One region of the Streptomyces sp. NPDC088766 genome, then DNA from elsewhere that is predicted to be linked to it. Evidence: riboswitches for the same ligand, from Rfam matches in the RefSeq annotation. Region 1 holds a riboswitch; each other region holds the start of a gene.
What was found. Region 1 has a riboswitch for cyclic di-AMP ahead of ACIP5W_RS00735 (NlpC/P60 family protein). Riboswitches for the same ligand answer to the same signal wherever they lie in the genome.
Positions count from the first base shown of each region.

Region 2: another riboswitch for cyclic di-AMP. It lies ahead of ACIP5W_RS05235 (M23 family metallopeptidase); the one in region 1 lies ahead of ACIP5W_RS00735 (NlpC/P60 family protein).
Region 3: another riboswitch for cyclic di-AMP. It lies ahead of ACIP5W_RS28530 (transglycosylase family protein); the one in region 1 lies ahead of ACIP5W_RS00735 (NlpC/P60 family protein).
Region 4: another riboswitch for cyclic di-AMP. It lies ahead of ACIP5W_RS20650 (transglycosylase SLT domain-containing protein); the one in region 1 lies ahead of ACIP5W_RS00735 (NlpC/P60 family protein).

Region 1 is NZ_JBIVKQ010000001.1:162,345-164,537, reverse strand. Features, by position in the region: gene pcrA (DNA helicase PcrA) at 1-902, opposite strand, end outside; cyclic di-AMP (ydaO/yuaA leader) riboswitch at 1,134-1,301, shown strand; gene ACIP5W_RS00735 (NlpC/P60 family protein) at 1,352-2,193, shown strand, end outside.
Region 2 is NZ_JBIVKQ010000003.1:4,757-6,949, reverse strand. Features, by position in the region: gene ACIP5W_RS05245 (dihydrofolate reductase family protein) at 1-857, shown strand, start outside; tRNA gene ACIP5W_RS05240 (tRNA-Met) at 924-997, shown strand; cyclic di-AMP (ydaO/yuaA leader) riboswitch at 1,304-1,463, shown strand; gene ACIP5W_RS05235 (M23 family metallopeptidase) at 1,471-2,193, shown strand, end outside.
Region 3 is NZ_JBIVKQ010000025.1:41,324-43,516, forward strand. Features, by position in the region: gene ACIP5W_RS28525 (transglycosylase family protein) at 1-886, shown strand, start outside; cyclic di-AMP (ydaO/yuaA leader) riboswitch at 1,091-1,273, shown strand; gene ACIP5W_RS28530 (transglycosylase family protein) at 1,277-1,999, shown strand.
Region 4 is NZ_JBIVKQ010000014.1:79,478-81,670, forward strand. Features, by position in the region: cyclic di-AMP (ydaO/yuaA leader) riboswitch at 773-953, shown strand; gene ACIP5W_RS20650 (transglycosylase SLT domain-containing protein) at 959-1,441, shown strand; gene ACIP5W_RS20655 (HAD family hydrolase) at 1,509-2,193, opposite strand, start outside.

The sequences.
Region 1 (2,193 bases):
ACGAGCTCCCTGACCAGGGCGTACTGGGCGTGGTTGGTGTCCTGGTACTCGTCGACGAGGACGTGCCGGAAGCGGCGCCGGTAGTGCTCGGCGACGTCGGGGAAGGCGCGCAGCAGATTGACCGTCGTCATGATCAGGTCGTCGAAGTCGAGGGCGTTCGCCTCGCGCAGCCGCGACTGGTACATGGCGTAGGCCTGCGCGAGGGTCTTCTCGAAGCCGTCGGCGGCCCGGGCGGCGAAGTCCTCCTCGTCGATCAGCTCGTTCTTGAGGTTGCTGATCTTGGCGCTGAAGGACTTGGGCGGGTAGCGCTTGGGGTCGAGGTCCAGGTCGCGGCAGACCAGGGCCATCAGGCGCTTGGAGTCGGCGGCGTCGTAGATCGAGAACGACGAGGTGAAGCCGAGCCGCTTGCTCTCACGGCGCAGGATGCGCACGCACGCGCTGTGGAAGGTCATCACCCACATCGCGTTCGCCCGCGGGCCGACGAGCTGCTCGACGCGCTCCTTCATCTCGCCCGCGGCCTTGTTGGTGAAGGTGATCGCGAGGATCTGGCCCGGATGGACGTGCCGCTCGGCGAGGAGGTGGGCGATGCGGTGGGTCAGCACGCGCGTCTTGCCCGAGCCGGCACCGGCGACGATGAGCAGCGGGGTGCCGGAGTGGACGACGGCTGCGCGCTGGTTCTCGTTGAGCCCCTCCAGGAGCGCCGCCGCGTCGATCGGCGGGCGCGGGGCGCCGTCGCGGTAGTGGGTGTCCCGGTCCGGCGGCACGTCGAACTTCCCGCCGAACAGATCGTCCGGAACCGGTTCCGGAGAGTGATCGTCCTCGGGCGGCGGCGGGGGTTCCTCGTCGTGGCCGCGGGGGGCCTGGAGGTCCGCCAGGAAGCTGTCGTCAAAGAGGCTGCTCATCGCTCTCCGAGTCTAGGCCGCCCCACCGACAACCCGAGGCCGTCCGGGAAACATCCCGGCCCCTCACCGACCGGGGCGCCCCTTGCACCGTCGGTGACCGCGAACGGCGAAACGTCCGGAGGTCACGAAAATGTATCGGGCATATCACCCACCAACCTTCACAGGGGCCACACCAGTTGGCTACCGTGCCGGGCAGGCCGCTCGACCCCTTCCGGCGAACCTCGCCGGGCCGCGCGGCCTCCGCCGAGTCCGGTGTGCCCCGCGGCAGCCGGAGCCGGGGACCCACCGAGAACTTGGGGTGAATCGGCTCACTCCTGCGGGAGCAGAGCCGTAGGGCAACCCTTCCAAGCATTCGCCCGAACCCGACAGCTAACCCGGTAGGCGGAGCATGGAAGGAGTCGCCTCCCTTGGCGTCGCAGCACCGCAAGCCGCGCACCGCGAGCACGCGCATGGCGGGCATCCGCACGCCCGCTCTCGCCACCGCCGCCCTCACCTCGGTGGCCCTGCTCTCGCAGACGGCCAACGCCGCCCCCTCCACCGACGACAGGCCGAGCCTGGAGGAGGTCGAGAAGAAGGTCGACGACCTCTACCGGCAGGCGGAGTCGGCCACCGAGAAGTACAACGCCGCCAAGGAGAAGGCGACCAAGCAGCGCAAGAAGGTCGACACCCTCCTCGACGACGTCGCGCAGCGCGCGCAGAAGCTCAACGACGCGCGCGAGGAGCTGGGAACCTACGCCGCCGCCCAGTACCGCACCGGCGCCTCCGCCCCCGACACGGCGACCCTCCTGCTCGCGGACTCCCCGCAGGACTACTTCGACCAGACGCAGCTGATGGGGCGGGTGACCGACCGCCAGAAGGGCGCGGTGGACGACTACTTCGCCGACCAGGCGGAGACGATGAAGAAGCGCCAGGAGGCCTCCCGGAGCCTCCAGACGCTGACCGACTCGCAGAACGACCTGAGGACCGCCAAGGCCGCCGTCCAGAAGAAGCTGGGCTCCGCCCGCGCGCTGCTGTCGCAGCTGACGGCCGAGGAGAAGGCGCGGCTGGCGAAGATCGAGGAGCGCAAGCGGCAGGAGGCCGCCCGCAAGGCCGCCGAGCTGGCCGAGCAGCAGGCGGCGCAGGCGGCCGCGCAGCAGGAGAGCGCCGGCTCGCCGGATCCGGCGGGCACCGGCACGTCGACGTCCTCGTCGTCCCCCTCCAACTCCCCCTCCACGTCCACGTCCACGTCCACGTCCACGGACTCCTCGTACGCCACCAAGGCCGAGAAGGCGCTGGCGTTCGCCCGCGCGCA
Region 2 (2,193 bases), on a different contig from region 1:
CGGCGCGGTTCTGGCACACCGGCGGGGAGAAGGTCCTCTTCACGACCGACGCCGGTGCGGACCGCGCCCGTGCCCTCGGCCTCGCGGCGGACGTCGTCCCGCTGGGCCCCGGCCTCGACTGGCGCCGGCTCCTGGAACACCTCCACGACGTGCGGGGCGTACGGCGCCTCATGGTCGAGGGCGGCGGCACGATCCACACCCAGCTCCTCCAGGAGGGCCTCGCCGACGAACTCCAGCTCGTCCTGGCCCCCCTGTTCGTGGGCGACCCGCACGCACCCCGGCTGTTCGGCCCCGGCGGCTACCAGGGCGGGCGCCTGCGGCTGACGGGGACCCGGCGCATCGAGGACGTGGTCCTCATGTCGTACGAGCCCACCGCACCCGGTACCGGGCTGCTCCCCGCCGCAGCCGACCGGCACTGGCTGGCCCTCGCCTGCGGGCTGGCCGCCGCCTGTCCGCCGTCGCGGACCGCGTTCAGCGTCGGCGCGGTCGTGGTGGCGGCCGACGGTACGGAGCTGGCGCGCGGCCACTCCCGCGAGGCGGGCGACCCCGTCGTCCACGCCGAGGAGGCGGCCCTCGCCAAGACCGACCCCGCCGACCCCCGGCTGGCCGGCGCGACCGTCTACAGCAGCCTGGAACCCTGCGCCCGGCGCTCCTCCCGGCCGGCCCCGTGCGCCCGTCTGATCCTCGACGCGGGCGTGCGCCGGGTCGTGACGGCCTGGCGGGAGCCGGACACCTTCGTCGCCGACGCCGACGGGAGCGGCCTGCTGGCCGCCGCGGGCGCGGACGTCGTCGTCCTTCCCGAGTACGAGGAGCGGGCGAAGGCGCCCAACGGCCATCTGCTCCGCCGGACCCCCTGACCGGTCCCCCGGGTCCGACCGTGGTTCTGGGCGTCCCCCGCATGGCGTAGACTGGTGTCACACCGACGCGGGGTGGAGCAGCTCGGTAGCTCGCTGGGCTCATAACCCAGAGGTCGCAGGTTCAAATCCTGTCCCCGCTACTCAATGCCGAGGGCCGGAATCCCGATCAAGGGATTCCGGCCCTCGGTGCGTCAGGGCGACCCTTCCCGTCACGTACGGTCAACGCGTCGGAGCCCTGCGCACAACATCTGAGACACCGTCAAAAACCCGGTGACCCCTGAACCGTTCGGGCGGCCGGTCAACTCGCCCGTTTTTCACCGCTCCTGGGCTGAAAGTCCAGGCCATGAATGTTGTTGATCAAGCCGAACGGCTTGGAATCCCGCCCCCGCGTCTATTAACGTTCGATAACGCAGCGCGGTCGTCCCAGCCGTCACAAGAGGCGGCTCCGTGCGCACGCGCCGAATCCCGCAAGGGAACCGGGGAACCACCAACTTGGGGTGAATCACGCGGAAGCCGCCGTACAGTCACGGCCGGTATACGCGCGTAGGAGACCTTCCCGCTCCGAACCCGTCAGCTAACCCGGTAGGCGACGGAAGGAAAGGAGTACGCCCGCGTGGCGTCCAACCGGCCTGCCCCAGAAGCCCCCGCCGTGCCCGGCCAGCAGACCTTCGGCTACGGCACCTACCGCACCGACGAGGGCCCCTGGGAGGAATGGAACCCCACCGCGGACTCCATTCGTCCGGTGCGCGGCAAGCACCGCGTCGCCAAGCAGCGCGGCGGACTCGCCCGCAGCTCCACCGTTCTCGGCGTCGGCGTCATAGCCGCCGTCGGCGGCGCGGGCATGGCCAGCGCCAACACCGGCAAGTCGCCCGTCTCCATCTCCATGCCCGACCTCCCCTCGGTGGGTTCCCTCATCTCGGACGACGACACCCCCGAGGAGACGGCGCCCGCTCTCAGCACCTTCGGCGCCTTCGGTACCGAGGCCGTCGCCGCCGACAGCGCCGACAGCGGTGCCGACGCCGGAGAGGCGCTGCGCAACCGGATCATGGCGCAGGCCGAGTCGCAGCAGACCCAGGTCGAGACCAAGGCGCAGGAGGCCGCCGAGGCCGCCGCGGCCAAGGCAGCCGCCGAGGCCGCAGCCAAGGCCGAGAAGGAGGCCGCGGCCAAGGCCGAGGCCGCCAAGAAGAAGGCCGCCGAGGAAGCCGCCAAGAAGGCGGAGGCCGAGCGCCTCGCCGAACTGGCCAAGCAGTACGCGCTGCCGACCTCCTCGTACACGATCACCTCGACCTTCGGTCAGGCCGGCGCCTACTGGTCCTCCGGGTACCACACCGGCCTC
Region 3 (2,193 bases), on a different contig from region 1:
CGAGTCCGGCGGCTCCTGGAGTGCCGACCAGGGCAACGGCGAGTACGGCGGCCTGGCGCTGAGTCAGGAGGACTGGGAGGCGTACGGCGGACTCGACTTCGCCGAGCGCCCCGACCTGGCCAGCCGCAACCAGCAGATATCCGTCGCGCAGAAGGTCCTCGCCGACCAGGGCGTCAGCGCCTGGGGCACCTGCGGGCTGACGTCCGGGCTCAGCAAGGAGAACGGGGCGGGCAACCTGGACACCGGGGTGGCGGACGACTTGTCCGGTTCCTCCGTGTCGTCCGGCTTGTCCGACCTGTCCAAGGGGTCGTCCGGCTCCTCGAACTCCTCGAACTCCTCGGGTTCCTCAGGCTCCTCCGGCTCCTCGGGCGGCAAGGCGGCGTCGGCCTCCCCGTCGACCGAATCCTCCACGGATGCCACGGACGAGACCTCCCCGTCCGCTTCGTCCTCTTCCTCCGGAAAGCCGGACAGTTCCTCGGAGTCCGATGCGTCGGCGGACGTGGACGCGGGCACCTCGCGGACGGGTGACAGCTCACCCACGGCCACCCCTGAAGTGGACGACTCGGACAAGTCGGTCCAGGAGGCGGGCTCTTGGAGCCTCGTCGACACCGGCTCCCTCGCCTCCGGCCGCCACCGCGGCACCTCCGCCGACGAGGCCGTGCCGGACGGCACCGCCACCGCCTCCTCCGGCCGGCACGCCGCGGGCGCCTCCGGCGGCGCGGTGGGCACCTATGTCGTGCGCGACGGCGACTCCCTCGTCTCCATCGCCGACTCCCTTGGCCTCGAAGGCGGATGGCGCGCGCTCTACGCGGAGAACAAGGACGCCATCGGCGCCGACCCGAACAACATCGCTCCCGGTCAGACGCTCGACACAGCGGTGGAATAAGGCGGAAAAACGGGAAAAACAGCGGGAGTTCACGTCACGCTTCGCGCCGAATGTCCGGTTTGGTGAAAGTGTGGGATGAGTCTCAGAAGCCGTGATCGTCTTTGAAATTCCGCCGAGGGCGTGTCTACGGTCGTGACCGCTCGGCAACCCGAGCCCCGGCTGTCGCAACGCCGAATCCTGCCAGTGGCAGCCCGGGAACAGTCGTCGCGTCAAGCGCCGTAGGCAGGAGCGGGGGACCCAAGGTAAGTGCCGTACCGGTCGGTCGACCGGAACGGCTCGGGGTGAAGCCACGCCTTCCGGGGAGCAGCGCTCCCGGGCGGGAGTGGCCGGGCAACTCACACGGCCCGAACCCGACAGCTCACCTCGCAGGCGTCGGTGAGGGGATCCACCATGCTGTTTTCCGCCAAGGGCAAGCACCGCCGTCCGTCCAGGGCCACCCGCGCCGCCGCGCTCGCCGGCGTCACCGGTGTCGCCATCGCCGCCCCGCTGATGGCGGCCGGCAACGCCTCCGCCGCCACCGCCTCCGAGTGGGACGCGGTCGCCCAGTGCGAGTCCGGCGGCAACTGGTCCATCAACACCGGCAACGGCTACTACGGCGGCCTGCAGTTCTCCGCCTCCACCTGGGCCGCGTACGGCGGCACGCAGTACGCCTCCACCGCCGACAAGGCCTCGAAGTCCCAGCAGATCCAGATCGCCGAGAAGGTCCTCGCGGGCCAGGGCAAGGGTGCCTGGCCGGTCTGCGGCGTGGGCCTGTCCGGCGCCGCGTACAACGGCGGCTCGGCCTCCACCGGCTCGGCCTCCACCGGCTCGTCCGCCGGCGGCTCCTCGGCCGGCGGCTCCTCGGAGACCACCACCCGCTCCACCGAGAAGCAGAGCGCCTCCCGCTCCGCCGAGCGCCCGGCCGCCAAGTCCCAGAAGACCGTCACCACCCCGACCGGCAAGAAGGTCAAGAAGGGCGACGGCGAGTACAAGGTCGTCACGGGCGACACCCTCAGCTCCATCGCCGAGGCGCGGGGCGTCAAGGGCGGCTGGGCCGAGCTGTTCGAGCTGAACAAGGACATCGTCCAGGACGCCGACCTCATCTACCCGGGTCAGCAGCTGCACCTGAAGTGACATCCGGCCCTCGGCCGGACCACAGCCCCCTCACGGCCGAGGCCGTCACGCTGAAGGCCTCGTGAGGGAGCCCCCGTCCCCACGGACCCCCCGCCCCGGTGCGTGTTCCCCCGTACGCACCCGGGCGGGGTTTTCTTCTCCCGCTCGCCACCTTCTGTTGGCCACCCCCTTTGTTCCGGGCTGAAACAATGGGT
Region 4 (2,193 bases), on a different contig from region 1:
GCCTGGGCGGGCGGCGGAACGGACCGGCGGTCCCGCCCGGCCGCCCCCGTCACCCTCCCGGACCCTCCCGGGCCCTCCCGGCCGCAGCCGTCGGACACATCCTCCCCGCCGGCCCCACGGGGCCACGCAGCTGCGCATCCGCTCGCCCTCCCGCCATGAGACCGCCACGAGGACCTCCGCATCCGTCTGCCCGACGGAACCCTCCCGTACGCCCGCGCGTGGCGCCCACCGACGGACGAGCCCGCGCCGGCCGCTCCTGGAGCACACCCCGGTCCGGCTCCGCGACCGCACCGCGGCACGCGACCGGCAGCGCCGCCCCGGCGCGCGAGCCACGGCCACACCGCCGTACGCGTACACCGCCGTACACGTGGACGCGCACGGCGACGGCGACCGCGAGGACCTGCCCGGCTCCGGCACGCGCCCGCACACGGCGGCAGCGGCAAGGCGGCGTTCCACGAGATCCGGCGAAGGCTCACCCCACGCACGCCCCTTTAAAAGGGACTTGGCGCTCAATGACCGTTTTACCCCTCTTGTGGACGCTGGTGAGTTGGCTCACTGCGCGCACATACGGCCGACCCATTGCGGAAGTTGTGATTCCGCTTTGCCCGTCGGTGAGTTGACGCCCGGCGAACGCAAAGGATCAAGCAGGCATAAGCCACTGATCAAGGTCAATAGGTGTCATCTGTGAATCCGGCACTTGTTCCGGACATGCGCTCTCGCATACGTTCCCGGCCTGTCGGGCAGACGCCTAATCCTGCCGCCGCCCGGCACCCATCGACCGACACTCACGCACGGCAGGAGCGGGGGACCCAGGTAAGTCGCCGGACCGTACGTCACGCACGTGCCGGGCCGGCTCGGGGTGAAGTCGCGTCGCCGCACCCCTGCGGCGGCCGGCCGGGCACTTTCCAGTCCGAACCCGACAGCTCACCTCGCAGGCGCCGGAGAGGAACCTTTCGCCATGCCTGCCGCCGTTCAGCACCGCCGCACCCGCCTCGCCCGCACCCTCGCCGTCGCCGCCACCGGCGCCGCCGCGCTGGCCCTCCCGCTCATCGGCTCGACCAGCGCCTCCGCGGCCACCACGACGTCGGCCACCACGGCCGCCACCACCACGGCCGGGTACACCAACAACCTCGACGGCTGGATCCGCGAGTCCCTCGCGATCATGGCCGAAAAGGGCATTCCGGGCACCTATGACGGCATCTACCGCAACGTCATGCGCGAGTCCTCCGGCAACCCGAACGCCATCAACCTGTGGGACTCCAACGCGGCCGCGGGCATCCCGTCCAAGGGCCTGCTCCAGGTCATCGACCCGACCTTCGCCGCGTACCACGTGGACGGCACCGCCTTCGACCCGTACGACCCGGTCGCCAACATCACCGCCGCCTGCAACTACGCGGCCCACCGGTACGGCTCGATCGACAACGTCTTCGGCGCCTACTGACGGCCGCTCCCGCCGGCCCACCGGGGGGGGAGGGAAACGAAGGCCCCGGTGACAGGGCCCCGCCGGACTAGGGAAACAGTCTTTCGAGGACGACGGCCACGCCGTCGTCCTCGTTCGACGTCGTCACCTCGTCGGCCACCGCCTTGAGTTCCGGATGGGCGTTGGCCATCGCCACGCCGTGCGCCGCCCAGTCGAACATCGGGAGGTCGTTGGGCATGTCGCCGAAGGCGATCGTGTCCTGCGGCCGCAGCCCGAGGTGCTCGGCCGCCAGGGCCAGTCCGGTCGCCTTGGTGACGCCGCACGGCTGGAGCTCCACCGTGCCCGGCCCGGACATCGTGACGGTGGCCAGCGAGCCGACCACCGAACGGGCCGTCGCCGCCAACTCGTCGTCGGACAGGGTGGGATGGCGCAGCAGAACCTTGCTGATCGGCTCGCACCACAGGTCGTCGCGCGCTCCGACGCGCAGGGCCGGCAGCGTCGGGTGCGGCATCAGATAGCCCGGTTCGATGAGCGTGAGCCCGTCGACGCCGTCCTGGTCGACCGCCGCGTACACCTCGCCCACCTCGGCCTCGATCTTGCCGAGCGCCGTCTCGGCCAGCTCCCGGTCCAGGGCGACCGACCACAGCAGACGGTCCGCTCCGGCGTCGTACAACTGCGCGCCCTGTCCGCACACCGCGAGCCCCCGTCCGCGCAGGACGTCCAGCAGCGGCCGTACGCGGGGGGCCGGCCGGCCGGTCACCACGAGGTGGCGG